3 regions of the Peribacillus sp. NPDC097295 genome follow, and region 3 is predicted to be linked to each of the others. Evidence: riboswitches for the same ligand, from Rfam matches in the RefSeq annotation. Region 3 holds a riboswitch; each other region holds the start of a gene.
What was found. A riboswitch is a leader RNA that binds a small molecule or an ion and turns the genes downstream of it on or off. The one in region 3 is predicted to bind thiamine pyrophosphate.
Positions count from the first base shown of each region.

Region 1: another riboswitch for thiamine pyrophosphate. It lies ahead of tenA (thiaminase II); the one in region 3 lies ahead of thiT (energy-coupled thiamine transporter ThiT).
Region 2: another riboswitch for thiamine pyrophosphate. It lies ahead of ACIQXN_RS05955 (3-oxoacyl-ACP reductase); the one in region 3 lies ahead of thiT (energy-coupled thiamine transporter ThiT).

Region 1 is NZ_JBIWCW010000011.1:72,210-82,987, reverse strand. It holds gene ACIQXN_RS16405 (sodium-dependent transporter) at 1-268, shown strand, start outside; gene ACIQXN_RS16400 (aminopeptidase) at 390-1,622, opposite strand; gene ACIQXN_RS16395 (aldehyde dehydrogenase family protein) at 1,862-3,349, opposite strand; gene ACIQXN_RS16390 (MFS transporter) at 3,634-4,839, shown strand; gene thiE (thiamine phosphate synthase) at 4,877-5,512, opposite strand; gene thiM (hydroxyethylthiazole kinase) at 5,493-6,302, opposite strand; gene thiD (bifunctional hydroxymethylpyrimidine kinase/phosphomethylpyrimidine kinase) at 6,305-7,111, opposite strand; gene thiW (energy coupling factor transporter S component ThiW) at 7,080-7,604, opposite strand; gene tenA (thiaminase II) at 7,613-8,302, opposite strand; TPP riboswitch at 8,404-8,496, opposite strand; TPP riboswitch at 8,564-8,668, opposite strand; SAM riboswitch class I at 8,832-8,935, shown strand; gene ACIQXN_RS16360 (Fur-regulated basic protein FbpA) at 9,109-9,297, shown strand; gene ACIQXN_RS16355 (aspartyl-phosphate phosphatase Spo0E family protein) at 9,499-9,732, shown strand; gene ACIQXN_RS16350 (GNAT family N-acetyltransferase) at 9,778-10,281, opposite strand; gene ACIQXN_RS16345 (DUF459 domain-containing protein) at 10,468-10,778, shown strand, end outside.
Region 2 is NZ_JBIWCW010000002.1:560,292-571,069, forward strand. It holds gene ACIQXN_RS05945 (hypothetical protein) at 1-259, opposite strand, end outside; gene ACIQXN_RS05950 (AbrB family transcriptional regulator) at 322-690, shown strand; gene ACIQXN_RS05955 (3-oxoacyl-ACP reductase) at 694-1,458, opposite strand; TPP riboswitch at 1,536-1,639, opposite strand; gene ACIQXN_RS05960 (alkaline phosphatase) at 1,868-3,241, shown strand; gene ACIQXN_RS05965 (DUF4352 domain-containing protein) at 3,260-3,910, shown strand; gene ACIQXN_RS05970 (YpzG family protein) at 4,015-4,167, shown strand; gene ACIQXN_RS05975 (nucleotide excision repair endonuclease) at 4,431-4,805, shown strand; gene ACIQXN_RS05980 (methyl-accepting chemotaxis protein) at 5,141-6,832, shown strand; gene rpmG (50S ribosomal protein L33) at 7,056-7,205, shown strand; gene rpsN (30S ribosomal protein S14) at 7,251-7,520, shown strand; gene ACIQXN_RS05995 (hypothetical protein) at 7,827-8,180, shown strand; gene ACIQXN_RS06000 (VOC family protein) at 8,370-8,756, opposite strand; gene ACIQXN_RS06005 (DUF3600 domain-containing protein) at 8,914-9,612, opposite strand; gene ACIQXN_RS06010 (sigma-70 family RNA polymerase sigma factor) at 9,612-10,187, opposite strand; gene ACIQXN_RS06015 (DUF1292 domain-containing protein) at 10,396-10,665, shown strand.
Region 3 is NZ_JBIWCW010000003.1:175,779-186,556, reverse strand. It holds gene ACIQXN_RS07210 (sigma-Y antisigma factor component) at 1-149, opposite strand, end outside; gene ACIQXN_RS07205 (YxlC family protein) at 142-486, opposite strand; gene sigY (RNA polymerase sigma factor SigY) at 443-1,003, opposite strand; gene ACIQXN_RS07195 (Lrp/AsnC family transcriptional regulator) at 1,091-1,519, opposite strand; gene ACIQXN_RS07190 (carboxymuconolactone decarboxylase family protein) at 1,638-2,036, shown strand; gene ACIQXN_RS07185 (kinase) at 2,143-2,646, opposite strand; gene ACIQXN_RS07180 (MFS transporter) at 2,723-4,000, opposite strand; gene ACIQXN_RS07175 (hypothetical protein) at 4,381-4,689, shown strand; gene ACIQXN_RS07170 (transglycosylase domain-containing protein) at 4,859-6,832, opposite strand; gene ACIQXN_RS07165 (universal stress protein) at 7,116-7,640, shown strand; gene thiT (energy-coupled thiamine transporter ThiT) at 7,680-8,261, opposite strand; TPP riboswitch at 8,361-8,463, opposite strand; gene ACIQXN_RS07155 (cation diffusion facilitator family transporter) at 8,714-9,601, shown strand; gene ACIQXN_RS07150 (ATP-binding protein) at 9,824-10,778, shown strand, end outside.

The sequences.
Region 1 (10,778 bases), on a different contig from region 3:
TTTAATCTTCTCGAAGAACTTATTTGATTCAGCCGATTACTTAGTCAGCAATATATTAATGCCACTCGGAGTGCTTCTAATCTCTATCTTCGTTTCATATAAAATCAAGAAAAGTACGTTGAGGGAAGAATTATTACAGCACTCCCGCTTAGGGGCTACTGCCTTTAACATCTGGTTCTTTATCATGAGGTTCGTCATTCCTCTGGTCATCATCATCGTATTTCTTGATGTGACTGGGATACTTGATAGGGTAGTAGGGTTGTTTTAAGACTTTACGTACAGATTATCCAAATGCTATAAGTAAAATAAACAGCCACGTGCATCATAGCATGTGGCTGTTTATTTCTATTAAATTACACCTTCAAAACCCCTCTATATCAACACTCCACTTAAAACGCCCAATCCCCATTACGGAAGACAGGTTCTGAAGTGCCGTCAGGAAGGATGCCGTCGATGTCCATTTTATCCGAACCGATCATGAAATCGACATGGGTTAGGCTTTCGTTCAGGCCGTTTTCCGCCAGTTCTTCAGGGCTCATGTTCTTTCCACCTTCAAGACAGAATGCATAAGAGCTTCCGATGGCTAAATGATTCGATGCATTTTCATCGAATAATGTATTGAAGAATAATACGTTTGATTGGGAAATAGGGGAATTGAAAGGAACCAATGCCACTTCTCCTAGGTAATGCGAGCCTTCATCCGTATCGACCAATTGTTTCAGTATTTCTTCGCCTTGTTCAGCCTTCACTTCCGTGATCTGGCCGTCCTTGAACGTCACGGAGAAGTTATCGATGATATTGCCGCCGTAACTAAGCGGTTTTGTGCTTGAAACCGTTCCGTTTACGCCTGTTTTCAGTGGGACCGTGAACACTTCTTCCGTTGGCATGTTTGCCATGAATTCGTGTCCTTGCTCATTAATGCTGCCAGCTCCGCACCAAAGGTGTTTTTCAGGCAATTCAATGGTTAGATCGGTGCCTGGTGCCGTGTAATGCAATTTTTGGTAATGCTTTTCATTTAAGTAATCCACTTTTTCGTGGAGGGTGTCGTCGTGTTTCTTCCATGCCTCCACAGGTTCCTCTACATCAACCCGTACGGCTTTGAAGATCGCTTCCCAAAGTGTATCGACGCGTTTTTCTTCAGCTACTTCAGGGAATACTTTATCAGCCCAAGCTTGTGAAGGGACTGCGACAATGGACCAGCTCACTTTATCGGACTGCATATATTGGCGCCATTTTTTCAGGGCGGTGCCAGATGCTTTCTGGAAGTTGGCGATCCGTTCAGGTTGAACGGATTTCAAAAGATCCGGACTAGAGGAGATGACGGATAGAAAAGCAGCGCCTTTTTCAGCAAGTTCAATCGTTTCTTTTGCACGCCATTCAGGATACTCATTGAACACTTCGGAAGGGGCCATTTCGTATTTTGTACGGCCGACAATATCATCGTTCCAATTGACGATGACATTGCGGGCACCACTTTCGTATGCCTTCTTAACAATAAGGCGAACCAACTCTGCTCCTTCTAAGGTAGTGTTCAAGACGAGGGTTTGTCCTTCTTGAATATTGACGCCGACTTTAACGGCCAGTTCTGCATATTTTTCTAAATTCTTTTGAAATTCACTCATCGTTAAAAACTTCCTTTCGATTATCTACATTCATCATTGTAGCGATAGTTTCTGAAAAAAGAAACTATTTAAACATATGTATCATAAAATGTGCAGTAAAAAATTCAGGTAGCCAATTCTATAACTTGATTCTATCAAATGGGTAGAGGAAAAGACTATCAAAACGATTTGAGAATAATCGAAATAATGAAAACTATCAGAAGAAAGAGAGAGTCCCGGGAGACCCTCTCTTTCAAGCATCATTTATCTAGGTTAATCCAGACGCTTTTTACTTCTGTATAGTTATCAAGTGCATAGGAACCCATTTCCCGTCCGATTCCTGATTGCTTATACCCACCGAAAGGGGAGGCGGCATCAAATGCATTATAACAATTGACCCAAACCGTACCGGCACGTAATTTCCCAGCTACATAATGTGCATTGGCCAGGTCGCTAGTCCATAAACCGGCAGCCAACCCATATTCACTTGCGTTCGCCCGATTGATAACATCATCTAAGTCTTCGTATGGCATGGCGGCAATTACAGGACCGAAAATCTCTTCTTTGGCAATGGTCATTTCCTCTTCTACACCGGCAAATATCGTTGGTGAAACAAAGTAGCCTTCTTCACCTGGCTTGTTCCCTCCAACCAGCACTTCTGCCCCTTCATTTTTGCCTTTTTCAATATAGCCGAGAACACGTTTTTGCTGTTCTTGGGAAACGAGTGGCCCGATTTGGGTATTAGGATCCAACCCTGCTCCCTGTTTGATATTTTTAGCATGGCTTGTCATATCAGCCACGACATTATCATAGTGTTTCTTTTGTATATAGACCCGGGAGCCGGCGCAGCATACTTGTCCCTGATTAAACATGACGCCATTTAAGGCACCTGGTATGGCTTTCGAGAAGTCGGCATCTGGAAGGATGATGTTTGGAGATTTCCCTCCAAGTTCCAGTGTCACACGTTTCATGGAGTAGGAGGCAGAGCGCATGATCATTTTCCCTACTTCAGTGGACCCGGTGAAGGCAATTTTATCGACTTCGGGATGATCGACCAGCGCTTGTCCTGCTGTTTCACCAAACCCGGGGACGATATTGACGACACCATCAGGGAATCCTGCTTCGGCAATTAGTTCGGCCAAATAAAGAGCAGATAATGGTGTTTGTTCCGCGGGTTTCAGTACGACTGTACAGCCAGTCGCAAGAGCGGCTCCTAGCTTCCACATCGCCATAAGAAGAGGGAAGTTCCAAGGGATGATTTGACCGACGACACCTACAGCTTCATGTTTCGTATAATTGAAGTAATTTCCGTTTACCGGAATGGTCTGTCCTACGATTTTAGTAGACCAGCCAGCAAAATATCTCATATGATCAATGGCTAGGGGAATATCCGCATTCGTTGTCTCACTAATCGGTTTTCCGTTATCCAGTGTTTCTAATTGGGCTAATTCTGTTTTGTTTTCTTCCATCAAGTCCGCTAGTTTATACATTAGCCTGCTACGGTCAGAGGCGCTCATCTTAGACCATGGGCCTTGATCGAATGCTTTTCGTGCTGCTTTTACGGCTAAGTCAATATCTTCCTTATCTGCTTCATATACATCTGCGAGTTTCTGGCCTGTGGCAGGGTTGGGAGTGGTGAAGGTCTTCTTTGAGGCACTTTCTACAAATTGTCCATTGATGAAGAGTCTCTTTGGACCTTTAAGGAATTTGTCGAGCTTTCCACTTACTTCTAATGCTAGATTGGTCATAGTTTCCCTCCTGAATATATGAAATATATTGGGCAAAACGTAATGACAGAGATGATAACGCTTTCATGTGCCAATATTTATCATATGTTAAATAAGTGGAGTATACAATCATTAATGTTCGACATTTTTTTTATGGCGGAAAAGGCGTGAAATCAACGTTTTTTTAACTTGAGTAAAGAAAAGTGTCAAGACAGGTGTAAAATATATGGTAAACTTTAAAATTAATAGGTAGAATCAAATAGGAGACTATATTAAGAAGTTTCATCAGAATTCAGGAGGATAATATGGAGAACAATGCAAAAGTGATATCTCAGCGTAAATTGTTGGGAGTCGCTGGTCTTGGTTGGATGTTTGATGCACTGGATGTAGGGATGCTTTCATTTATCATCGTTGCATTGAAACAGGATTGGAATTTAACGAGCGAACAGGTCGGTTGGATAGGGAGCATCAATTCTATCGGGATGGCGGTTGGCGCCATACTTTTTGGAGCGATGGCAGACCGGGTTGGCAGAAAGAATGTCTTTATCATTACCTTATTATTATTTTCGATTGCGAGCGGTCTGTCGGCAGCGGTCAGTACGCTCAGCTTATTCCTGATTTTACGTTTCTTGATAGGGATGGGGCTTGGGGGAGAGCTTCCCGTTGCGTCAACGCTTGTTTCTGAAAGCGTCGAAGCGAGTAAAAGGGGGCGTGTTGTCGTACTGCTAGAAAGTTTTTGGGCGGTCGGCTGGTTATTGGCTGCGCTCATTTCCTATTTCATCATTCCGGAGTACGGATGGCGTATCGCATTGTTATTAAGTGCCGTTCCTGCGTTCTATGCTCTTTATCTGCGTTTAAAATTACCCGATTCTCCAAAATATACGGAGCTTGAAAAGAGACAGAGACCGTCGGTGCTGGACAATATGAAAAGTGTCTGGAAAAAGGGTTACGCACGTCAGACACTTGTGTTATGGATCCTATGGTTCTGCGTGGTCTTTTCTTATTATGGCATGTTTTTATGGTTGCCGAGTGTCATGGTGATGAAGGGGTTTAGCATGATTCAAAGCTTTGAATATGTATTGATCATGACGTTGGCTCAGCTTCCTGGTTATTTTTCTGCTGCATGGCTGATAGAGAAGATGGGGCGTAAATTCGTATTGATTACATATTTAATAGGCACGGCAAGTAGTGCATTTTTCTTTGGCTCAGCTGAAGGGTTGTCATTCTTGATCGTATCCGGAATGTTTCTGTCGTTTTTCAATTTAGGAGCATGGGGAGCACTTTATGCGTATACACCTGAACAATATCCAACTGTCATACGTGGTACAGGAACTGGATTAGCTGCTGGAATCGGGCGTGTCGGTGGGATTTTGGGCCCGTTGCTTGTCGGTTATTTAGTTGCTGGGGGTACACCGATTTCGACAATCTTCACCATCTTCACCATTGCCATTTTAATTGGTGCACTTGCTGTGGCATTTGGAAAAGAAACGAAGAATACGATTCTTTCATAATAGAAGGAGGATGACTCGTAAAGACATCCTCCTTCTATTAGTTAGTAAAGCTTAGTACAGCATTTGAGAGGGTTTTGGCGGCATCATGAGGATGCTTGGCCTGTAAAATGGCAGAGACGACCGCCACCCCGGATATACCACTTTTTGAAAGTGTATGAATATTATCCGCTGTAATCCCCCCAATCGCTACGGAAGGAATCGAAACACTACTACAAATTTTCTCCAGTTCGCCTTCTGCCATTATGGTTGCATCTTGTTTCGTATTGGTGGGAAATATAGAGCCAACGCCAATATAGTCGGCGCCATTTCGTTCAGCTACAAGGGCTTCTTCCAAGGTCGACACAGAAACCCCAATAATCATATCGTCAGGAACCAGGTCTTTTATGATAGATAGAGGGAGGTCATCCTGTCCAACGTGAATTCCATCCGCTCCTACGGCAAGAGCTACATCTACCCGGTCATTAATGATTAAAGGAATGGACAGGTCATTGAGAACCTGTTTCAACAGGGAAGCTTTTTGATAAAAAGTGAGGGAGGATGCTTTCTTCTCTCTAAGTTGGACGGCTGTGACTCCACCTGCAACCGCCTCGACGATAATATTGGTCATTTCCTCGAATTCTAACGTCTCTTCCGTTACCAAATAAACACTCAAATCAAAGGGCAATTTCTTCATGAATGTTCACCTCGCTTCCCCATATGGATTGATCCATTTTTGAAATGGCATCAATTATCCTTGTTCTGTAAGTCCCAGTGCCTTCATTGTCTTTAAGATTTCTTGCAGCAAGTTCACCAGAGAGGCTCATTGTAGAAATTCCAGCAATCGCAGCAGAATAATAGTCCCCTGTTACTCCGCAGAAAGCACCAATCAGGGCTGTCGCCATGCAGCCGGTCCCTGTTACTTTCGTTAATAGGGGATTTCCATTATCGATGATGGATGTTTGTGACGAGTCACTGACAGCATCTTTGGCTCCACTCACGACGACTACACTATTCAGTTTCCTAGCAGCAAGTAAGGCCAGTTCGGCGTTGCTGATTGAAAGAGCGCCTGAATCGACCCCACGCGTTACGATATCGCCTCCCATTAGCCTATGGATCTCACTTGCATTACCCCGAATGACTTGAACAGTCATTTTATCGAGCAGTTCCATCGCTTTCTCTGTTCGATAAGGGGTCGAACCGACACCCACAGGATCGACAATTATCGGTATATGAAGATCGTTTGCTGTTTTTCCGGCAATCTCCATCGCTTCCAAGGACATATCATCAATCGTTCCAAAATTTAAAACAAGTGCTTGTGCCAGCTTCACCATGTCGGCCACTTCTTTTGGACTGGAAGTCATGACGGGAGAACCGCCGATTGCTAAGGTTGCATTGGCACAATCATTGACCGTGACAAAGTTGGTGATTTGGTGGACGAGCGGTTTTTTCTTCCTAACTTGTTCAAATAGGTCAGTAATGGCCATTTTCAATTTAAATCACTCCAGTTCTCTTTGTGAAATTGGTAGAAATGGTGAACAGGCCCATGTCCTTTACCAAGTTCAAAGCTATTTCGTATGGCTTCTGAAATATAGACTTTCGCTTGTTCGATGGACAGATCTAAAGGAATTCCTTTTGCAAGGTTGGATGTAATGGCAGAGGAAAGGGTGCAGCCGGTCCCATGCGTGTTTTTGGTATGTATGCGTTCGCCCTTGAACCAAGTGAATTCCTTCCCATCATAAAAGAGGTCATTGGGATTTCCTGCTGCATGTCCTCCTTTCAGTAACACCGCTTTCGGACCCAGTTCAAGAATAGCGGTACATGCCTTATAAAAGTCTTGTTTCGTCCGGATCGGGAACCCGGTAAGGACTTCTGCTTCAGGTATATTGGGTGTCACAAGTGTTGCGAGTGGAAGTAAATCGGTTCTTAACGATGAAACGGCCCCTTCATCCAGCAGATGGTGTCCACTTTTGGATATCATGACAGGATCAATGACGACGGTAGCAGGCTTAAATAACTTAAGCGAATTTGCAACGGTTTCGACGGTCTCCTTTGACCCAAGCATCCCAACTTTTACTGCATCGACATGAATGTCTTCAAAAATGGCGGCAATTTGATCGGTAATCATTGCTAAATCGATAGGCTGGACTGAACGAACTTCCATGGTATTTTGCGCCGTGATAGCTGTGATAACAGACATGCCAAAAACCAGGTGTGCTGAAAAAGTCTTTAAATCAGCTTGGATTCCAGCCCCGCCTCCTGAGTCAGATCCTGCGATCGTTAGTGCTGTTTTCATAAAAAAGCCTCCTCATATAATCATTTTTCAAAAGTACGTTCAATAAAAGAAAGGCTAAGAGTGAACCCATTAATGAACTAAGAAGAAAAGCTGGTAAAAAACCAAAAAGTGCAGCTTTTTCCCCCAATAATAAGACAGCTATTGGATAACAGGCCAGAGAACCAAGAATGCCGGTTCCCAATACTTCTCCTATGCAGGCGATCCCAATCTTTTTTGTTTTTTGGTAAAGGAGCGCGGCCAGGAGGGCACCGATCATGCTTCCCGGAAACGCAAAAATGGAGCCAGTACCTATCATGTTTCTGATAAGTGATACCAAAAAGGCTTGGGTCACAGCAAAGAACGGTCCCAATATTACGGCTGTGATAACATTAACTACATGCTGAATAGGAAAGATCTTTGCATATCCAACCGGGACAAAAATGAACGAACTTGTTAAGGTAGCGATTGCCGTGAACATGCCAGTCAGCGTCATTTTACGTAATAAGTTATTCATATCAACTTTCATAGCGGCCAATCATGTTCGTGATGAACCATGTCCCAAAATAAATATTCATATCGGGAGGTCATTAAAAAGTGTTTCTCTAATTTATTTAGTTCTTTTTCAGGTAAACCTTCCGTCAGCTCATCTAAAAGCTTAGCCAACCATTTATGGGCTTCGGCGAATTTAGGAGATGAGTACGATTCAATCCACTGGGCATAACGATTTGTCGCTAGCGCTTTCCCGTTTTGTTCTTTTAACAGCAAACCAATCTCATAATAATCCCAAGCACATGGAAGCAAACAGGCGACAATGTCAGCCAGTGTCCCGTGATGTGCGGCATTTAGCATATAGCCTGTATAGGCAAGGGTAATGGGGGTGGGTTCGGTATTTTCCAATTCTTCAGAGCTGATTCCGAACTCTTTGCAGTAGTTCCGATGCAAATTCATTTCTACTTGGAGCGTCTCATTTAAAATACCTGCAAACTTGGCCATGGTTTCAAGATTGTTAGCCTTGATAGCCCCTAAAGCAAAAAGTTTGGAATAATCGATAAGATAGATATAATCCTGCTTTAAGTAATAGGCGAATTTCTTTTCTGGTAGTGTCCCGTCTCCAATTGCTTGAACGAAAGGATGAGTATGATTCCTTTTCCAGATTTCTTTTGCACGATGATGAAGTCTCTCACTGAAAGATTTCCATTGGGTATTCGTCATGATTTTTTCCTCCTTTATTAAATTCACATACTTAGAAAGGAGCTTAAAATGAAAAATCAGCCGCTTTCAATTAGAAAGCGGCTGTTCTAGGAATGGAAGGATCCCTTTTCAACCTGCTTTCCTACGCTGGTATGACCAGATCAGGTACAAAGGGTTTGATTCTCAGCCTATTAATGGCTCCCCTAGCAGTTTATTATTCAATTAAACAAAAAACCCGTTCCTGAAAACGGAACGGGGCAGATGGATGAAGTCAAATATCGATGACGATATCATCCACTTTCCTCCGCCGGCATCACCCGGATCAGGTTCAAAGGGTCCGGAACATCATTCCATCTCAGTCTATAGAAGACTCCCCTAGTGGTATTTCGTATGTGATTAATGTCATCATAACAGATAAAAAGGAAAATGCAACCGATGCACACCCATTATCTAAAAGAGTTTAATAGGTAAAAAGTATAAAAAAAATGAACACATTTGACTTTTGGTTGAAAATGGTATAAAATCATGTCGAAATCATTTATATTCTATATTCTTATCCAGAGAGGTGGAGGGACTTGGCCCTAAGAAACCTCGGCAACAGGCCCATCGGGGAACTGTGCTTCTTCCAACAAGCTTATGCTTGGGAGATAAGAAGAGACGAACGGGCATCTGTCAACCTCTTCTTGGATTAGAAGAGGTTTTTATTTTGTGAAAATGTGTTTAAGGAAACTGTAAAAAAGGTATATATATTTTGGCTTAAGCGAAGTCTATAAGATTAGGCTTATTCATAAGTTTGAAGTATGAACCTAAGGAAAGGAGCCATTTATATGGCAGAGTTTTTCGAGAAAAAAGAACAGAGGAGAGCATTGTTGATAGAAGAACTATTATCAAATGGTGTATATAAAACCTCTGACGAAAAGCATCTATATGATGCTCCATTAAAAGCTCTTGAGGATGAATATAGGATTATTATAGATAGATCAGGTAATGAGTCACCTCCAGAATGTATGACATAGCTAAGATGTTTACCTATCATAAATTTACAGCTTAAAAAGGAAGAAGCATTTGCTACATTACAGAGCAAATGCTTCTTCCTTTTTTAAATCGACATAAATAATACATAAAGCGGAAAGTTAATGGGTATTTTGTCACACATAATTTATAAAATAACATATTTAAATCTTGGAATATGATTGATTTTGACTAGTGTATTGATTATGATAAAAAGTGTAAAATACTTGAAAAAATGGGAAGTGATGATATTGCAGTATCCATATATAACAGTGGAAAAAATAGAAGAAAAGCGAAAAGAAATGATCATGTTAGCAACGAATTATGGTTTTACAAGCAGAATTACAGTTCAAGCAAGCCAGGAGTTGGATTCGTTACTAAACGCTGTTAATCCCGTAAGATACTTAGAAAATGCACTTCCCAAAAATTATAGGGAATGAAGTCCTTCTAAATACAAATCTAGTCCTTTCCTGCAATTGAATGAGTCATGTAGTGACACGTTTACCAAGGATGACCAAGTCACGTTCCAATCCATCGAGTTCTGCCACTTTCGGTAAATGAGCCCATTTTTCAAAACCGAATTTTGAAAAAAGTTTAATGCTTGGTTCATTGTGAGCGAAAATAAATCCTAGGAGTGTCTTTACTCCTACCTTCGGACTCACCTCCATAGCTTTCTGAATCGAAGTCTGTCCAATACCCTTTCCACGGAAATCGTCATCAAGATAAATGCTTATTTCAGCCGTAGAATCATATGCGGGCCTACCATAGAAAGATTGAAAGCTCATCCAACCAGCCGTTTTCCCATCATATGTAATCATATACAATGGACGTTTATGGGTATGTTCATCAAACCATTTCAACCGTGATTCTACTGTAATTGGTTCCGTATCTGCCGTAACCATCCTCGAAGCGATTGTAGAATTGTAAATCTCGACAATTTTAGGCAAATCCTCTATTACTGCTTCTCTGAACCCTATTTCCTCATACATCATTTAGCTCCAATCCATATTTTTTAGCTCTTTTCCCGTTCACCAAGGTGCAATAGGAAAGATTTCTCTTATCATACACTTTCCCGGGTTTTTCTTACAATTGTTTTTGAATGTTAGGCTCGTCCTCTTTTTGGGTATTTATAAAATTAAATACTTCCTAGTGAATAAAAAGGAGAAAGATATTACATGAAAAAGATAGTTGGCATATTATTTATTGTACTTGTTATATGTTTAGTTGCCTATGTGTTTCAGGCAGTGGGTGAGAAAAACGATCAAAGAGTCATGGCTTTTGGAGATTCGCTGACATATGGTAAGGGAGATCAAGAAGGGGAAGGGTATATAGATGACCTGAAGCAGAAAACGAATGATTCCGATTCGGATAAGAAAGTGCAATTCTGGAATTATGGAATAAAAGGTCAGGAAACGGACGGGGTCATTAATCAGCTTGAAGATACAGAAATAAACACGAAACTGGATAAGGCCGATACTTTTATCGT
Region 2 (10,778 bases), on a different contig from region 3:
TTTCATCACCATAATTAACATATACATTGTATTTTTCCAATGTAGTTTTGTCATAACCATTTACGCTGACAGTGCCTCCACCTATAGCAGATGTAAATTCGATACTTTCAGGTTCAAATGCTATATCTTTTTCTTCTTTTAAATAATTAATAGCTGCTTCATTTGCTTTTTCTGTGATTTCTTTTTTATCTTCTCCGCAACCGGTCATTAAAAATACGACTCCCAAAACTAAAAGTAATTTAATTACAATTTTATGCAAGTCATCCCCTCGTTTTCTTTGCGTCCATATCAAAGGATTGTTAAAATCAATTATAGTGAAATTTGGAAGTTAATACACATGATTGGTACAAGTGTGGGAACGAAATTCATAAGGCCATGTTCGTAGGCATGAAAAAAATTCTGGTCGTGTCTTCCTTGAGTACCGTTGCTTTCATATTCATGATGATCCTTTGTGCATATATCGATTCCAGAATGACTGGAATGACCTTTATGACAACCTCATTGGCTTTTGCGCCAGGAGGAGTGGCGGAAATGACCGCCACTTCAGTTGCCCTTGAATCGGACCCGATGTTTGTCGTTGCTGTTCAGGTTCTCAGGGTGTTAATGGTATATGTGACGTTGCCGCCATTATTTAAATGCTTGAACCATCGAACGAATCAAAAAAAGAGACATCCCGATTTATCAGCATAGTATTCACCCCATCACCAATCCGCCATCGACAATCAAGTTTTGACCGGTCACGGCCCTGCTCCATGGAGAGGCGAAGAATAATACGGCATCAGCTGCCTCTTCTGGAGTGGTTACTTTTTTCAGCGGTGTACTTTCTTCTATTAGATGGAAGACTTCCTCTGTAGTTGCAGCACTTGCGTCGGTTTTCATCAGCAGGCCCCCTGAAACCATATTGACGGTGATTCCGGCTTTACCTAATTCACTTGCCATGTTTCTTGTGAATCCAAGGAGGGCGGCTTTGCTGGTATTATAGTCATGGTAGGGGATGACGGGATTTTGAAAGAGATTCGTCCCGATGTTGATAATCCGTCCGAATTTCCCTTCGATCATGTCTTTTTGACCGGCCTGTACAGTGTTCAATGCGGCTTTTATGGTCCCTTCGAAATGGGCTTGATAATCTTCCCATGAAACCGTCTCGGCTGTTTTTCTGGAGGCGGAATCAAAACTGAAGTTTACTAACGCGTTATTTACAATCGTTGTGATGGGCTGGTCAAAGTGTTCTTTCGCCTTCTGAAACATGGCGTGGACTTCCGACTGGTTTCTTACATCAGCGCGAATTGCGATCGCCCGATCATCCCCTATTCTTTCAACCACCTGTTGTGCTTTATCTTCACTTTGAAAATAGTTGACCACGACACGGGCTCCCTCCCGTCCGAACCCTTGAGCGATGGCGGAACCAAGGCCCCTACTGCTCCCTGTCACCAATACAATTTGATAGCTTATCTTCATAAAACTCTCTCCCTTACTTCATTTTTCCCATAAAAAAAGATCACCCGAGTAGAGGGGTGACCTTGAATGAGACAAATTTCATTTCAATGCCACTTCCCTCCGCTGGTGCTAGCCAGATCAGGTTCAAAGGGTCAGAGTGTTGCCACTCCTCTCAGCCAAAAAGGCTCCCCTAGTGTTTTTTATGAATTTCTTAAAATTATAGCATAAGTGTCAAAGCTGCCCTAAATAACTTTTTTTACTTTTATAATCCATTTTAAGAGGGATAGTATGGATATTAAACGTTTACAGTAAGGGGGTGCATTTACGAATCGTTTACATAAGATCCCTATATGTTTACATCTTCTTAATAGTAGGTTCATGTTCTTGATGTATATTTTAATTGAATATTCCATTAAATGAGTAGGGGGTCATTTTTTTGAGACGTACATTCAGTAAAAGAATCTTACCGGTTGCCATCATTACTGCATTAGCCCTTGGAAGTGTATCGTGGGGAGGTACAGATGACGACGCTTTGGCAAAAGGGAAGCCTAAGAAAGAAGCCGAAATCAGAAACGTCATTTTCATGATAGGCGATGGAATGGGAGTCTCCTATACATCCGCTTACCGGTATTTGAAAGACAGACCTGCTACGACTGTAGCTGAAAAGACAGCATTTGATAAATATCTGGTGGGGCAGCAGATGACATACCCAGAAGATCCTACACAAAATATCACGGATTCTGCTTCAGCAGCAACGGCGATGTCAGCCGGTGTGAAAACGTATAACGCAGCCATTGCTGTCGATAATGATAAGACAGAAATCAAAACGGTATTGGAAGCGGCTAAGGAAAGCGGGAAATCTACTGGCCTTGTTGCAACATCAGAAATCACCCATGCCACCCCGACATCATTTGGTGCGCATGACGAAAACCGAAAGAACATGAATGGCATCGCGGACGATTATTACAAGGATTTAGTAAATGGCAAACATAAAATCGACGTTCTTTTAGGTGGAGGTCAATCCAATTTCGTACGGCCCGATGTCGATTTGACAAAAGCATTCAAAAAAGATGGGTATAGTTATGTGACGGATAAAAAACAGCTGTTAAAGGATAAAAACAAACAGGTTCTTGGATTGTTCGCTAAAGAAGGTCTACCTAAAATGATTGACCGCACCCACGAAACGCCTTCACTGGAAGAAATGACAGACTCGGCGATTCAACGCTTGAATAAGAATAAGGCCGGATTCTTCTTGATGGTGGAAGGAAGCCAAATTGATTGGGCTGGCCATGATAACGATATTGTCGGCGCCATGAGTGAAATGGAGGATTTCGAAAGGGCCTACAAAGCAGCGATTGATTTCGCGAAAAAAGACAAGCACACCTTAGTCGTGGCGACGGCTGACCATTCGACGGGAGGCTTTTCAATTGGGGCAAAGGGAGTGTATAACTGGTCCGGCGAGCCGATTAAAGCTGCCAAACGGACACCTGACTTTATGGCGGATGCAATCGTAAAGGGAGCGGATGTCGAAAAAACCTTGAAACAGTATATTGATCAAGATGAAATGAAGCTAACGAAAGAGGAAATAGAATCAGTCAAAGATGCTGTCACGAGTAAAAATATTACGACCATCGACAATGCGATTGAGACCATCTTTGATAACAGGTCCAATACGGCTTGGACAACCGGGGGACATACGGGGGAAGATGTACCCGTTTATGCATACGGACCATATAAGGAGCGTTTTGCCGAACAGGTCGATAACACCGACCAAGCCACCATCATCTTTGATTTATTAAACTAAAATACTGGGAGGGATTCGGTGAACAAACTACTATTATGTGCCTTTTTATTGACCACATTTGGTGCACTCAACACTCAGCCAGCCTTTGATGAAGAATCAAACGTGACAGAAAAAACAGAGGAAAGTGCCAAACCATTGGTGAAGAAGGAAGTGTATGTTCCAAATCCCCAAATTCCGGATGATCGTGAATTGATACAGGTCGGTCAACAAGTTTCCGATTCAAAAGGTGAATTGTCTTTAAAAGAGTATAAGCAAGTAAATGAGACGGTGAAGGTCGGCCCCATACAGGTAGTAATCAAGGATATCAAGGTCATGCATGTGATACCGGATTATAGCATGATTGATTTCTTTCATGGCTATACCCATGAACACGCATTCGATATTGTGAAAATAAACGTGAAAGTTGAAAATCCCACTGCCGATAATGTCAAATTTTCTCCAGTCGCTTTTCTTGAAACAGATGGTGGGGAACATTTGACTTGGAAAGATGATATTTACTTAGAAAATCTGAATGGAGAAGTAAAAGCAAAGAATTCAAAACAAGGGAATGTAGGGTTCATTCTTCAAAAAGAAGAAGGTGTGAAGGAGATTTCGCTTTTGACTAGCGATGTGATAGATGATGAGGGAAAAGTGATTTCAAAAGGTGAAACGGTAGAATTTTATTTTTAAAGTTCGGGTATGTTTATCCTTATCCAATCCATACTAATAATGTGATAGGAACCTCCTATTGCTTTGAAAAGAATATCCTAATCTTAACGATGAGGTGATACAACATGAGTTATAAAGATCAATTAGATCCACATTCTCAAAAGTTTCACCATAATTGGACAAGACCTAAGCGTTCTAAATCTCAAGTAAATGGCCATACGGAAGTATCGCAAACGAACATTATACTAAGAAGCAATGCTAAGGCCCATAGGTGGTAACGGATATTTCTGATCAATGAGAAGGAGACTCTTAATGGGTCTTCTTCTTTTCCTGATAAAAGGTATATGTGACAAGAACCTTTTACGCAAACACTAAGTTCAGACATGGCTTTTCCTTCAAGATTATGATACCATCTACCTTTAAGGACAACGCAGAACAAGTAATAAAAGTAGTTTGAACATACCAACCGTGACACAATCGTGTAAGGGGGAAAGTTACTTACACTCACTTACATATATACAAATAGAGGACGTGATTTTTTATGATAAATATTAAAATCCCAGAAGCGGATATCAGCATTAAACAAAGAAAACAAGTGATTGAGGGAGATGAAGCCATCATCCCGGAAATTTACGGATTCATCGACTTTCATCTGATTCCCCGTGATAAAGGCGGCATCATCCTATTTTATAATGAAAAAGATGAAGTGATCTTTGTCGGTAAAGCACGCAAACTAAGACAAAGAGTTAAAAAGCATTTCGAGGATAACGTATCCCCGATTAAAGAACACCGTAATGAAGTGAAGAAAATTGAGGCGATTTTCGTAGAAGACGCGATGGAACGTGACATTTATGAAACGTACATCATCAACACGCTTCATGCTAAGTACAACATTGATAAAGTGTTTTATAAGTAATAGTTAAAAAGGGGCTGTCTCATAAGTCCTTTTTCGAGTAAAATGACGCAAAATTGAAGAGGCAGAAATGTTGTTAAATCAACATTTCTGCCTCTTTCTATTTATACAATTTAGGTTTAACTACCCTTTTGGGGACAGCCCCTTTTTAGGTCCTTTAACCTATTTTACTATTACAAATCAGTTAATTATTCTACTCCTCAACCGATAAAAGTAAAGGAAGCTATATATTCAGTCCTGGGAATACTAAATTCGATGTCCACTTTGATTGTGGGCTTTTTATATTGAAAGGGAAGAACATAGAAGCTATTACATATAAAACCAGAGGGGTTAACAGAATGAAATTATCAATAAAGAATAAGTTACTAGTAAGCTTTTTACTTGTCTCCACCATTTTTGGAGTGGCTGCTTTCATATCTTATACGAGTATGAAAGATATGAATGAGTCATATGACTATATCCTTAGTAATGCGAGCGAAGTCCAATCAATCACTCAAAGTATCCAGACGGAGTCAGCGCGTCAAGTAACGTATTTGAGGGGGTATCTTTTATATGAAACCCCGGATATGAAAGAGAATATGTATGAATCGAATGAGAATATTAATAATTTAATAAAGGAAGCCAGGAAATTGGCTACCCGAGATGAAATGAACCAACGCTTTGATGAAATCCAGGCGTCGAATGATGCATGGATAGAGGAAAGCAGGAAATCAGTAGAGACAGTAGCGAAAGATCCAGAAAAGGCGAGGGTCTTGGCCCGTGATAAAGTTGTTCCCATCAGTACTAAAATGGTAGAGCAAACGAATGCATTATATACATGGATCAAAGACGAGGTTATGGTTCAAAAGGTGACAGAGGTTCAAGAAAATTCAAAAGCGGCAACAAGGAAGATTTTCATTCTAAGTTTGGTAGCGTTCCTGCTTGCGATGGCAGATGGATTGCTGATTTCTAATGTCATCTCGAAACCAATCAAGAAGTTGAGCAAAATGGCCAATCGAGTCGCAGAAGGAGATTTGAATATAGAAAAAGTCGATGTGAAAACCCGGGACGAAATTTATGTGTTAAATCAATCCTTTGAAAAAATGACGCAAAACCTGCACCATACGATTACGGCCATTTCTACCAATACGAATAAAGTTACATCCTCTGCTGAGCAGTTGAGTGTCAGTTCCGAACAATCTAAAGAAGCAGCAGAAACAATTGCCCTTTCCATACAGGAAATTTCAGGGGCCTCTGATAGTTCAACACGGCAACTGGAGAGTAGTCTCGGTTCCCTATATGAAGTGAGCCAGGGAGTGGAGCGGATTTCGGAAAGTACGGCTAGTATGTCGGAACTGTCTAAAGAAACAGAGAAGCAGGCAGAAGAAGGAAGCCACTTTGTACAGGAGAACTTGAAGCAAATGCAATTCATCCATGACTCGGTTAACCAATCGAACCAGGTTATCGATTCTTTAGCAGAACGCTCCAATAAAATCGGGAATATTATTGATGTCATTACGGGAATTGCGGGGCAAACGAATCTACTAGCATTGAATGCAGCAATTGAAGCAGCGAGGGCCGGCGAACACGGTAAGGGATTTGCCGTAGTGGCCGATGAAGTGAAGAAACTGGCTGAACAGTCCCAGAATTCTACCAAGTTGATTACGGATTTGATCATGGGAATGCAAGATGACACAAGAAGTTCCGTTGCGATTATGAAAGAAGTGATGGAAAATGCTGAACAGGGTGTGAAGGTTTCGGTGGAAACGTCCAATAAATTTGCCCAAATCCTTCAAAGTACGAGAGATATTACACCAAAAATCGAAGAAATCACGGCTTCCATTCAACAGATTTCAGTGAGTGTGGACGAAGTATCGGAATCATCCAATAAAATAACTGCACACGCTCAGGAGAATGCAGCCAATTCAGAAGAAGTGGCGGCTTCAACGGAAGAACAACTAGCATCGATGGAAGAAATCAATTCAACTGTGCGTTCATTGACATCTATGGCGGAAGAACTGAAGCAAGTGGTTCGTAAATTCCAGATTTAAAGCTGGATTTTTTAAAAAAAGCAGGCTTCCTGACATGATCGGGAAGCCTGCTTTTTCTTTATGTAGATATTTGAAGTTGAGCAGGGAACCAAGGAAAAATCGAAAAAGTTTACGAAAAAACTTGCAAATAGTAATCATTACGCTTTATCATATAGAAATAAACGTCATAAAACGTAATCATGACGATTAATGATATTTATAAAACATTTAGGAGGGAACATACATGAGAGTAAACATTACCTTGGCATGTACAGAGACGGGGGACCGGAATTATATAACGACGAAAAACAAGCGGAACCATCCCGATCGAATCGAATTGAAAAAGTACTGCCCGCGCTTAAAGAAACACACGCTTCACCGTGAAACAAAGTAATCCGGGTACAATATAAACATTATTATAGAAGGAGAGATAACTAAGGTGGCAAAAAAGTCAAAGATAGCAAAGGCAAAAAAACAGCTGGAAACAGTAGAAAAGTATGCAGAGGTTCGATGGGAACTTAAAGTGAAAGGAGATTATGCAGCATTGGCCAAGCTCCCAAGGGATGCTTCACCAACACGTATTCACAATCGGTGTGGAGTTACGGGAAGACCACGTGGATATATGCGGAAATTCAACATGTCCAGGATCGTTTTCCGTGACCTTGCACATATCGGGCAAATCGCGGGCATCAAAAAGGCAAGCTGGTAATCTGAGATAAAAGGAAGAAGGTGATTCGATGGGCACTTACACCCGGAATCACGTTCTTCTAACATTTGATACTCTCTTATTCAAACCTCCGATAATTCTGTTGAAGTTCCTTTCTCGGTCGTTCCTGCGGAAATTTTCCTGTTCTTCGCTCCTAACCTTTATCATCACTCGAAAATTTAACCAGGTAAGTCCAAAAAAGTAAATAGCGGGATATATGCACTAGTTTAAGAGAATGCCGTTATTGTATTCCCCTTTTATCCTATTCTTCATATAATTGAAGAATCTTAGGGGAAGAAGGATGGCGCAATGCATATTTTTTGGACAATATATTTAGGGATATTAGGAACGGTGGCCATTGCTTTTTTGGTCAAAGGTCTAAGAACCCTTTCTTTAAAAGTGGACTTTGTTATATCTATTATAACGTGGATCGGACTATTTGGATTTGTGACGAATACATCGATATTCAACCCTCTTGTATGGAAAATCGTGTTTGTGTGTGGATTACTGTGGGATGTTCTTTTCAGTTATATCGGTAAACATGACGACGGAGAAGATGCACTAGAAGGTTTGTCAGAAAGTACGAAAAGTATCCTTACCGGGGTCACACTAATTATTACACTCGGACCGTTATATTATGGGATATATCGATATGCTTTCTAGAAACAGGGCCACTAAGGTCCTGGACATTGGCAAATGGGAAGAGGATTTAGATTGACGGGGATAGGGACAGTAATTTCGATCGATCCGTGGAACAAGGCGGAGGGTGGAACCAGAGCAATCCTGATTGCCTGTAGATGAAGTTTAATAACTCACTAAAAAAGCAGAAGCTGATCGCTCTGCTTTTTATGTTTATCTCTGGAAAAATTCAATCCATTCTTTCTCCGGTCCGTATATGTAGAAATAGCGATAGCCGTTTGGTAGGGTGATGATTTCTTCATCAATCAGTTTGACGTTTTCGAGCTTTTGAATGCGGGCATATTCTTCCTCGATATCATCTACAGTAATGGCAAAGTGATGAATCGTTGCTTCGGATGGTAACGAGTCACTATATCCTTGAATTAATTCAATTTCGGTTTCGTCAGTACCGTCGTAGCCAAGAAAGGCAAGTTGAATGACACCATTCGTATGGAGAACACGTGCTTTCAATTTCAAATCCAATACTTCCTGATAAAAGGAGATGGATGTTTCTAAATCTCTAACAACGATGCCGATATGATCGACTTTTTTCCTAGCCAATGGGGTTCCTCCTTCGTGTTGTAGATAAGCAAGATTAGTATATATGATTCGATATAAAAAAACAGCAAAGTAAACGAAATAATCTGATTATTATAAGAAATGAGTACTTAGGCTGGTACAAAAAAAGACAACCCTTTACGGATTGTCTAACAAGTATTTAAAAGGCATCTTCGGGCATTTGTTTCTCGTTTACGTAGTCCATGGTGTCTAATGCTTCTTGAAAGTCTGCTTGGAGGGAAGGAGGTAAGCTTTCAGCGTCATTAGGTACATCAGCATCGGTTCCGCTCTGAACCGTGATTTTTTCATAAGTCATAAGGGCCTCGATATATGTTTCGTATTCCTCGCTCGATAATAGTTCTTCGCTCGATACCAGGCCGTTCAGTTTATCGAAATAGGGTTGTAAATCCATTAATATAATTTTCAGTTCCTCAGCTTTATTTGCAGGTATCTTGTCGTAGTCGATATTCCCGTTTGAATTGCCATATTCCAATTTAGCTGCGGTTAATACTTGCAAGTCTTCTTTAAATTGTCCATACTCTTCTTTTCCCAAATCGCCTTTAGCTTGGGATAGTTTTGCGTCCAAAAGGAAGTACCCCTCCATCGTGGCATTAGCTACATGCTTTTTTAGATAGTCGAAAGACCCGTATAACTCATCCGCTAAATAAGTTTGATAGGCGAAAGCGCTTGTCGGGAGTAATAATGAGGCAATGAGAATTCCTGTAATCAGATGTTTTTTTCTTTTTCCGCGATAAGTGGTCAGTTTACTCATTACTTTTACTTTTAGTTCAGGCGGAGCATTCACGCCCATACTTTCTTCTTGTAGCGATTCCCTTAACTGAGTATGAAAGTTCTTCATTATACATTCCTCACTTTCTCTAAGAATAAAAGGCTCTCTTTCCCATGAGCACTCAATTTTTTTAAAGAAGCATGGATACGGGATTTGACGGTCCCAATTGGGATATCTAATATAAGGGCCACTTCTTCTTGAGAATAATCATTTAAGTAGCGGAGGATCACGACCTGTTTGAGCTTGTAGGGCAACTGGTTCACTAAATATACAAGGTGTTGATTAGAGATTTTATCTACAATATCATTGGAAAAGTCGGGTACCGTGACTTGTTTAGTCTCTTCGGCTTTTTTGGAAATTCGAAGACGCGTCCATCTTTTCCGTCGGTACGTTTGAATTGTCTTGATGACAATTCCCGTCAACCAGGGTTTAAAAGGTCTTTCACGATCATACTTACTTAGAGACTTATAAACTTGTATGTAGATATCTTGAACAACATCATCGACATCAGCTTTTTCATCTATAAGAAAGTGGACGTTTTTATAGACATTTTGGATGGTTATTTCATATAAGTCATCGTATGCCTCCGCTTCTCCATTTAAAAAACGGGTGATGGTATCCAACAAGTCAGGTTGTTCAACCATTCTATTACCTCCTTCCGTTCTATACTATATATTGGTAAGAAGTTTACATTTCGTTCGAAATTTTAGATTATTTTTCCACTTTACTGTATTTTCTTTTGAAAAGAAAAAGAATTTATCTTTTTTAAAGCAAAAATTTGTTTCTGTATGGAATTGTAGATATACTATGGAAACAAACCCATTTTAAATGGACATGAGAGGAGAGATTTTCATGGGAAGCATTCGCGAAGGTGAAGTTTTCACTCTTACTGACGACAGTGATCAAGAGCATGAGGTTGAGGTTCTAGGAACATTGGATGTTGAAGGAACAGAATATGTAGCTGTAGGCTTATTGGAAGATATCGAAGAGGATACAGAGGAAGATATCGATATTTTCTTTTTCAGAGTTGAAGGCGAAGGAGAGCTGAATGATATCGAGACGGACGAGGAGTTCGAAAAGGTATCTTCTGCATTTGAAGCGGCTTTCGATCCAAAAGATTGATTGGCTAAAAAAGGCGGCACACCTATGTGTCGTCTTTTTTATGTCCATAATCCACAATTCCAATTACAAAATCCTATGTAAGAATCAGTAATAGCACCACCTACGCCGAATAC
Region 3 (10,778 bases):
ATTAGCGGCACGGGTGCTTGAATCAAACCTAGAATTCCCCACAACCAATGATTGAAGCTATTCTTCCTTGCATCGGTGAATAAAAAAATGCTTTGTGCCAGCAAAACCACTCCGCACACAATCAACGTATAAATTTCCATATTACTCATGGCTGCTCTCCACCTTCCTTTTCACATAAAACGTATAGGAACCGATGAAAATAACGCTCAACACTTGGACTGTTAGAAATACTTCCGGCTGATGGAATAAGGAAAGAAATAGGAAGCTGAGAATGAAAGCAGCTGTTCCGATAAACGCCAGCAGCTCTTTCCACCATTCTTTTCTGGCTTTTTTATGCTGTAGTTTAATTCTATGCTCAAAAAAAGATACTTGAGGAACTTCAATTGAAATCATATCATCGAAATCTTTCAAGCTCTTCTTTATTTGACTAACCGTCTCTTGATCACCCTTGGCTAAGCGGTTTCGTAAATCCTGATTCTTCGTCAATCGAGCTCAACTCCTTTCTAACCTTTTTTATTCCTGTATGGACACGTGACTTCACGGTTCCTTCTGGCATCTTCATGATTTTCGCGATTTCTTCGTAAGAAAACCCGTAATAATGCTTCAATATGATCGGAATCCGCAAATCATCCTCCAAATGGCCCAATGCTTCCATCACATCGTCCCATGCTTGGTTGTTGGCTTGTGTCTCCCATTTTAGCTTCCTGACAGCTTGCTCTTGCTTTAACCAGGACAGTTCCCTTTTCTGTTTCCTTTTCTGGTCCAAGTACACCCGGGTCGAAATGGAAATCAGCCAGGTTGAAAACTTGGATGTCCCTTTAAACCTTGAAAGATTCTCAATTGCCTTTGAAAAGGTTTCCTGGGCCACATCTTCTGCGTTTTGCAGATTAAAAGTCAATTTAAGCAAATATTTTAGCAGAAAAGGATAGGAGGTTTGAAATAATTCGGCTAACGCCTGATCATCTCCCCTTTTTGCAGCTTTAACCAGCTCCATCTCTTCCATCTAATCACCCGCTCCCTGATCCGTACCTTTTATACTTATAAGACGTTTAAGGAAATGAATTTGTTCACCAGGATGTAAAAATAGTTTTCATTCCGGGATTATTTCTACTTCTGAAAGGATGACATGCGTTACGGTTGCAGCATAAGGGATGGTTTGATTAATGAATTCTTCCACTTTTTGAAGGCTTTCACAGCGGATTTTAAGCATAAAACATGCACGTCCGGCGACCCGATAGCAAAAGTCGACATGCGATTGCGCAACGATAAACCTTTTGAACCGGTCATATTCCCCATTCTTCACTGTCGCTTCCACAATACATTCAATGGGAAATCCGATTTTCTTATAATCAATTTCAGTGCCATAGCCTTTAATGATGCCAAAGGACTCCATTTGCCGGACACGCTCTGTAACGGCTGGGGCAGACATCTCCACCTTCTTGGCCAGTTCCCGCATGGAGAGCCTGCTATCGTTGGTCAATTCGGCTAAAATGCTACGGTCTTTATCGTCTATTTTCATTTGAATATAATTCTCCCCTTTATCTATCTACTTATTAATTTATTGTTTAGTTTTCTTTTCATATGTAATTAAATTTCCTATCTTACTATATTATGATTATCTCAAAGGGGAGATGTTTATGCCAAGAATTATTAGTTCGGAACTCGGATCAAGTCCATTTCAGCAATTGTTTCATAATGAAGTGATTTCTCATAAATGGAGTGACCTCTCAGAAGCCCTTTCTTCTGAAGGGGTGCTTACGAAGGAATTAAAGGAAAATGTCAGAAGGGTCCTAGCATATGGAAATGGCTGTACGTACTGCCAGACGAAGGGCCGCCCTTCAAAACCGGAGAATCTAAAAGAAAGTTACGCCATCGCCTTTGCAGAAGTATTTCTAATACAACGTGAGAAAACCGAAGAAACGACCTTTTTAGTATTAAAGGAAGCATTCAGCGATGAAGAAATATCAGAATTAATAGCCTTCATATGTTTCACTACCGCCCAACAATACTTCGGGGCCATGATGGGGTTGAAATAGAGTCTGTATTCCCCATCTCTAAAAATATATAAAAAGCAGAGGAATTCACGTAGGAACTTCCTCTGCTTTTTTATTGAAGAGCATATGTAAAACACAGTCTTGCCAATCAATTTGAAGCATGTAGCTGGTCTAAAATTAGTTTCACTATATCGTTCCGTGACATATCATCAGTCAAATTCCTCTCTCTATCCACGCCAAGACAATCATTCGGCTTCCACCAAGCACGTAAAGACTCTTCTCCAAAATCCATCTTTTTTGAACGAGAGTTGTGACGTTTGACTGTTTCTTCAAAGGATAAATCAAAATAGTAAGTATAGACCTTTTCATTATAGAACTGAATTAAATGATGGAGCATGTCATCATAGAGATTTTTATGTAAGATGCCTTCCAAGATGACATATTCACATTTGCCTTTGCCGTATTCTGTGATTTGCCGTATCAAATCAATGGAAAGGTTCCCTTCTCTATCGTGAACCATTAACATGTCACGGCGAACGGTATCCTGAGAAACCAATAGGGTTCCTTTTCCCAACTGAAGTTGAAGGCTTTTTGCAATCGTTGTTTTACCACTGCCAGAGTTCCCTCGTATGATTATTAGCTTCGATTCCATAGTCTCCCCCTAATTAAATCCCAGGAGTAAAGCGCAACATTTTCTCCGGTTTAAATTGATTTGTTCCGTTTTTTACTTATTTACTTGCTTGCATCATCACATCAGCTTCTGGTGCTTTTTCATGGATGAATTTCGGTATGATGGTCATATATAGGAAACCTACAAAGAGCAGGGACCCGCCAACTACCCAATATAATGTTTCTACTGAAATATAGGCGGGGAATCCAAGTGCAATCAAGAATAAGGTGATCGATTGTGACAACATCACCAAGGGATTGATCCATCCTTGGACCCTGCCCATCATTTCGGGAGCAACGAGGCTTGGAAGCCACCCTCCAAGGGATACATTAAGTATGGGAAGCGATAGAGCAACGATGGCTAAACCAATCATATATTGCAGGGTCGTTTCGACAAGCCCGGCAGCAACCGTGCCCACACCCGATATCAGCAAGCCAACGACCATCATATGATGAAGCTTCATTTTTTTGGCCAGCATAGACGCTAAGATGCTTCCCAGCAATATCCCTACCCCAAAAATGACCCCTAAGATGACCGAATACTTTTCATAATCAACAGGTTCAAGTTTGTACTTCAAGATGAAAACCTGCATCACGGAAAACCCACCATTTACAATGCCAAATACCAGAAACCCGCTGATTAGCGTAAACAATAATTTATACTGCCATATATATTGCCAGCCAATTTTAAAATCTGCCCAAACACCTGTTACACTCAGTTCCTTCAAATGGTAAACTCCATTCGGCTGTCTGATTTCTTGTGTAATCCGACAGGAACGAATCAAGAAGCCGCTGATTATAAACCCGATCACATCGAAGATAATTGCTCCCTCGATGCCGACTGACCAATAGATGAAAATGCCGATTCCGTTTCCGAAAAGCATGAACAAACTCGAAACCATCTGATTTAGACCCGCCGCCATCGTATAATCCTCTTTAAGCAAAATGCCTTGAATCAACGCTGCCTCTGCTGGCACAAAGAAATTCCTGACGGCACTTCTCAGAAAAATGATGGCAAACGAGACCATGAGGAGCTCTTGCTCTAACGAGAGAAGAAATAAAACCGACAAGCCTGCGCAGATCCAATCACAATACAATGCTACCTTTTGCCGGTCCAATCTGTCAGCAAAAACACCAACAAGTAAGAAAACAGCGAGTGTTGGTAAAGAATACATTAATTCCGTAATCGTTGCATACATCGGCTGATTGGTGAAGCGGTCTAATAGGTAAAACATGAATGCCGTCATGCCGATGGTCCCGCCCATTTGCGATGTTACGTTCGCTAAAAATAATTTCGTATAATTCCTATTTTTAAAAAGTTTTATAATCTCGTCCAATCCCCTTTATTAGACTTTTTAGTTAATTTTACCTAAAAAGTATAATTCTCGAAAGTAAAAACGACGATTTATTTACAGATGTCTTTCACAAACGCTTTGCTCCACTGGGCAGAACAATCAACTTATCTTCAATAAAACCAAATTGACCAATAGTATCCTTCGTTCTTTTCCTAGGTACTATGACATCGCCATTCTTTATCACTGTTAGTATGTGCCTTATCTTCCATCAAGTCTAAATTTTCTAATAGGTTTTAAAATGATATACGCGGGTAAATATACATCATAACCCACTTACAAAAACAAAAAGATAAAATATTACGGCACAAACATTTTGATTTATGCTTTTCAAAAAAGTATATAAATTAAAGGAGTAAACAACAATGAACAAAGTAATTTCTGCTGATATTAAAACAAATAAAAGGTTATCCATGCGTCAAATCATGAACCTATATCAAATAACAAAGGAATTTAAAGGAAATATTTATTTTATCTGCAATCATAAAATGGTCGATGCTACAAAACTTTCTACTTTTGTCTCATTCGTCCTCATCCTACAAGAATGTGTAAATATGAAGGTTATCTTGGAAGGACAAAATGTCCATGCAATGTTGGATAAAGTTCAAGCTATTTGCAAAGAAAATGATGAAAATGAATTAAGCTTTCAGTCCAACCAAACCGTTGGCATCTAATAAATAAAAAATCAGATTTAGAAGAGGTGTTAGAAAATGAGAACCATTTTAACCATTATTGGAGCAATCGTCGTTATCGGTGTAATTGTAAACTTCATTTTTTAATGAATGAAAAAAGACTGTCCACATGTGACAGTCTTTTTTTTGTGTCGAGTAGGTTCTTTCCCTCTTACCATGGGATATCCCATGATTTCCATTTACCTAGCCCTTCTTTAATTTCATTTCCCTTATCAATCCAGTATTGCTTTCTTTCCTCTTCTTCTTCCTTTTCTTTCTGTTCAGCTATCAACGGTCCGATATCTTCTGCATGGAAGGATTCGGTCGTTTCGTTCTTTAATGCCTGAGCCATGATTTTTTGAAAGATGATTGCACTTCCCTGGCTGCTGTGTGTGGTTAGATGATGTTTTTTGTCCGTTTTATCATAACCGGCCCATACAGCACCTACTAAATTAGGTGTATAACCAACGAACCATTGATCCTTCACCCCAGAAATGCCTTCAATCGGCACCTGCGTCGATCCTGTCTTTCCTGCGACTTCATAGCCAGTGACAGCGGCATTTTCGGCCGTTCCATATTTCACTGTCCCAAGAAGCATCGCATTCATCTTGTCAACGACATCCTTAGAAGTTACCTTTGTCTTTTTTTCCTTCCAGACCGCGATCTCTTTTCCATCCGCATCTTCAATCTTGATAATGGCATGAGCATCATAACGGTTACCCTCATTGGCAAATGCAGAAAAGGCTCCTGCCATTTGCAGTGGAGAAACGCCCTTCTCCATACCACCTAAGGCAATCGACAGATTACGGTCGTTCTTTTCGTAAGGAATTCCGAACCGCTTGAGTGAATCCAATCCCTTATCGATACCAATTTCATTTAACAGCCAAACAGTCGGTACATTTAAGGAATTCATTACTGCTTCATACATAGGCACTTCCCCTTTGTATGTACCATTCAAATTGGTTGGTTCATAATTCCCGAACTTCATCTTTTCATCTTTTATAGAATCCGTGATTTCATATCCTTCTTCAATCGCAGGAGTATAGGCCACGAGCGGTTTAATCGACGAACCAGGGGATCTCTTCAGCTGTGTTGCCCGGTTGTATCCCATGAATTGGTGTTCTCCCCTGCCTCCTACAAGGGCCTTTATGCCTCCAGTCTTAGGTTGAAGGAGGACCGTTCCACTTTGCACCAGTTTGTCATCGCTTGTCCCGGCAGGAAAATTGCCATCTTCGCTATAGACCGTTTCTGCTGCCTGCTGCATCGGTTGATTTAGCGTAGTATGGATTTTATAGCCCCTTGTCAGCAGTTCTTGAAGTTCCAAGCCATACTTACTGGTGGCTTCCGATAGGACATGGTCCACATAATAAGGATATTTCCCCTTTAAAGGATCTGTATTTTCACCTAATAGAAGTGACAATTTCTCCTTTTTGGCAGAAGTGGCTTCCTTTTCGGTCAAATATCCATGTTCAGTCATCCTAGAAAGGACCAAATCACGTCTCTTGACCGCACCATCAGGATTTTTATACGGGTCTAACTTCGAGGGCAGGTTAATGACCCCCGCCAGTAAAGCTCCTTCGGCGATGGTTAATTCTGAAACATCCTTGGAAAAATAGATGTTTGCCGCCTTTTTAAGTCCCCAGGCACCATGCCCAAAGTAAACCTGGTTCACATACATTTCCAAAATCTCATCTTTCGTATACGTACTTTCCATTTCCTGAGCGATAAAAAACTCTTCTATCTTCCGTTTCAGGGTACGATCTGATTCAAGCATTGTAATTTTTACAAGTTGCTGGGTAAGTGTACTTCCGCCTTCAACTACGCCTTTCGCCTTGACATTTTTCACCATGGCCCGCGTAATTGCTTGATAATCGATACCATGATGTTCATAAAAACGGTGATCCTCAATGGAAACGACCGCTTGGATGACATGGTCCGGTATTTCCTCTATCGCGACGCCTTCAGATTTATTAGCCGTAATGGTACTTGCTACATTCCCATCCTCATCATAGATCTTTGTCGGCTGCTGAAGTTGATCCTGAAGATTACTTATATCCACAGTTTGTTTAAAATAAATGAACAAACCAACTCCCACTACCACAATGATTGATAAAATTATCAGACCTATTTTCAATAACCCTTTCATTTGAACCCCCATTTTCCCAGATGCGACATGCTTCATTAAAAATATTTTACCCTTTTTATGAAAGATAACTCTTGCAATGGGTTAAAAGACAAAGTTTTATCTTACAAACATTTTTCCTTTAATCCTTTTTCCATGCAAAAGTACATGCATCGTATGTATGTCTAGTTATTCCACATACCCTTTACCCTCATTTATTAATCAATATACCTTTGAAAAAAGGGATGAAGCCAAAAAAAATGGGTATATAACCTGTAATGACATAATATGGGGAGAGATGATCGATATGAAGGAATTGAAACGAATTGTCACCGCGTATGATGGAAATGAAGATAGTAAACGAGCAATAGAATACGGAGCTACACTAAAAAGGGCCTTTCCTGAAGCTGTACTGACCATTGTTCAAGTTTTGAATGAAAAGGGGGAAAATCGAATTATCGAAAGTGCATCCGCTCCAGGATTCGTCCCGGCAGCAGGCTTTTATGTCGACCCCTCACAAACACATCCCGTTACAGAAGTGGAACATCAGCTTCAAATGAGGGCTAACGATACTCCCTCGGTTTTTGAAAATAACGCAAGAATCGCCGAAAGTAACTTACTAAGCCTGCTAAACGAATACAATATTAAAGGGGAAATTGAGATATTGGAAGGTAATGCCCCCGATAGTATATGTGCCTACGCAAAGCAAACGGATGCCGATCTTATCATCGTCGGCAACAGTTCCAAAAGTGGCTTGGAACGATTCTTCCTTGGAAGCACAAGCAGTTCCATTGCCAAGCATGCACCTTGCTCGGTATTTATTGCAAAATAAAAATAAGGGCCGGCTCATTCTTGAGCCGGCCCTTTTCTCTTAATAGGCTTTTCTCATCAATACTTTCGAAGCAGCCGAGTAAAGCGCCATTACCACGACCGCTGATAAGATGAAACTAATCAGCATATATGTCCCATTGTAGATTAATGAATAAAGAACGACTGGTTGTCCTTCTGGCGCATATTCACCAAAGAAAACGATACCTGATGTAAAATGACAGATAAACCTCAGAATACTGCCCACGAACATGCCGACTATTCCAAATAATTTAGCTTTCATAAGGTTCTCCTCTTTATAATTATTCACGAATCCATTCATGAATAATCCAGAAATCCCAACGACGGTAAAAGCAAGGAAATAATCAATGAAGCCTTGAAGGGGTGTCATAATTTGAACCGGCGTAGCGACTATCTGCAAAAGGCCCAATAATAAACCGGTTGCCATTCCACCCTTGATCCCCCAGCGATAGGCCATCAAGAAAATTGGCACCATGGCAATGGAAATCGATCCCCCCTGCGGCCAAATTCTTGCAAAAACAAATCCGGAGACTAAATCCAACAGTAATGCCAATGCAGAAAAAATAGCGATCTCTGTCATGAATAATGTTTTATTTTTCATCATCTCTCACCCTTCTCCACGTGCAAAAGTGCCCATGAGTTCCCATGTTGCTTTTTTGGCATACAAAAAAGCAACACCAGGGCGGTAATGGATGCCCAGTATTGCTATCCAAAACCACATCCCTACGCTAGTACTAACTAACAGGTTCATAGGGTCTGAACTCAAACGTTCACTCTCAGCCATCTTGGCTCCCCTTGTGGAAGTATTTAATTTTTAATCCTCGGTTAGAATATACTACTAGTTTCAATAAATAACAAGTAGATAAATGCAAAGAAATTCATTTAAATTTCCCTTTTATTGGTTTTATTTTTTCATACAACCAACTTCTTTTTATATCTTCAATACACATGCCATAAGCCAAGTTAGATGGATTAAGTCGACAATTTTTCTATAGACTCACTAGGCTTTGTTTTGATATCTTTATTAAGGCTATTTTTGCACGAGGGGGAAAAGACATGGATAAACATTCAATTTCTGCTGAAAAGGGTGCCTATATCAGTATTGCCGCATATATATTCTTGTCAGCCCTCAAATTAACATTTGGTTATTTTGGTGACTCCAAGGGCCTTTGGGCAGATGGATTAAATAACACAACCGATATCATCGCCTCTGTTGCTGTATTAATAGGTTTAAAAATATCAAAGCGACCACCTGATGATAATCATTCATACGGTCATCTGAGAGCTGAAACCGTCGCTTCATTGGTTGCTGCCTTCATCATGATCACGGTTGGCCTACAGGTCATATACAGTGCCATAGAATCTTTCTTCTCACAGAATAAGGAAGCTGTACCGGATATGTTTACTGCTTACGTCGCTTTATTCTCCGCCATCTTCATGTACGGAGTCTATCGCTACAATTTAGCTTTGAGCAAAAAGACAAAGAGTGCTTCCATCCAGGCTGTTGCACAGGATAATCGTTCGGATGCTTTGGTCAGCATCGGCGCTTTCATAGGCATCATCGGGGCCACAATCGGAATCTCATGGTTGGATGCCGTTGCTGCATTGGTTGTGGGAATGATGATTTGTAAAACCGCTTGGGATATTTTCCATGCCGCTTCACTCTCTTTGACGGATGGGTTCGATGAACAACATCTACAAGAAATCGGTCAAACCATCCTGCTAACGGATGGAGTGAAGGATATGAGTGAAATCAAAGCTCGAATGCACGGAAATGAAATCCTTGTCGAAGCTACCATTCATGTCAATCCGCTTTTGACCGTCATCCAAAGTCACGATATCACTGTGAAAGTGGAAGAAAACCTTCTAAAGGAACATGGCGTTAAACATGTCATCGTTCATATTGAACCATATGTCTTTCAAAAAAAAGGTACCCGTCATTAAGTTGCGGTACCTTTTTTTTAATATACAATACCTTATTTTCACGTTATTTACCTGCAATTAATAGATCACCACAGAATTCCTGTACTTTTCCCCCCTTAAATGAGTATTTAAAGAAAGCTTTTAATCTGGTATTATTAAAAACGTATATAACATTCTGGAAGTATATGCTAATTAATTCATTAAAAGTAAATAAATTCATTTTCCTACACGATGGAGGGCAAAATGGTATTGAATCGAGAAATGACTCTTCACTTCCTATCTTCTCATAAAACTACTATCCTTTCCGAATGGAAAGAGCGCTTGAAACATTTACCCGATGGTTATATAGACTTTTTTGAAGAAGAAATAGAAAAAATTTTAAATTCACTGATGAAACAACTGAGAGATACAGATACTAACATGGATGAGATGCTAAAGGATTTAGGAGAAAAAATTTCAGCTAACCGAGTCAAACAACATTTAAATATGGATATTTTCTTTTCTATAACCTCGATTGGAAGGTCTATCATCATCGATCAATTTCTAAATTATGAGATCGTTAAAGGAGAAATATCTGCCGTTATCCATCAGGTGAATTCATATTTTGATAAAATCATTTATTTCGCTCTATCCAGTTTCACGGATTTGAAGACGAAGCAGGTCGCGAAGCAATATCAGCTGATTAATCCTAATCATAAAGACCGCTTGACACTATTGGGCCAAATGACATCGAGCTTTGTCCATGAATTTCGGAATCCCCTCACTTCGATAATGGGATTCGTTCAATTGCTGCAAGCCGAACAGCCTGAAATCAAGTATTTGGATATCATTTCAAAAGAATTAGACCAACTTAATTATCGGATTACACAGTTTCTTAATCTTTCCAAGAAGGAAACGGATTCTTCGCAAAATGAAATATTCCCAATCGCTTCCTTAGTAAAGGAAGTATTGGAATTTCTATACCCTAGCATTTTAGAAGCGAACGCTTCCATATCCTGTAAGGTCGATGAGGATGCCGAGATCGTGGGGTCTAAAGAGGAATTCAGACAAGTATTGCTTAATATCATTTTAAATGCGCTAGATGTTGTAGCCGATTTGCAGCAACCAGTTATAGACATCTCAGGTTCGGTATCCTCGGGTTTCCTAACCTTGAATATTTCCAATAACGGACCAAAGATACCTGACGAGGTCCTCCCTA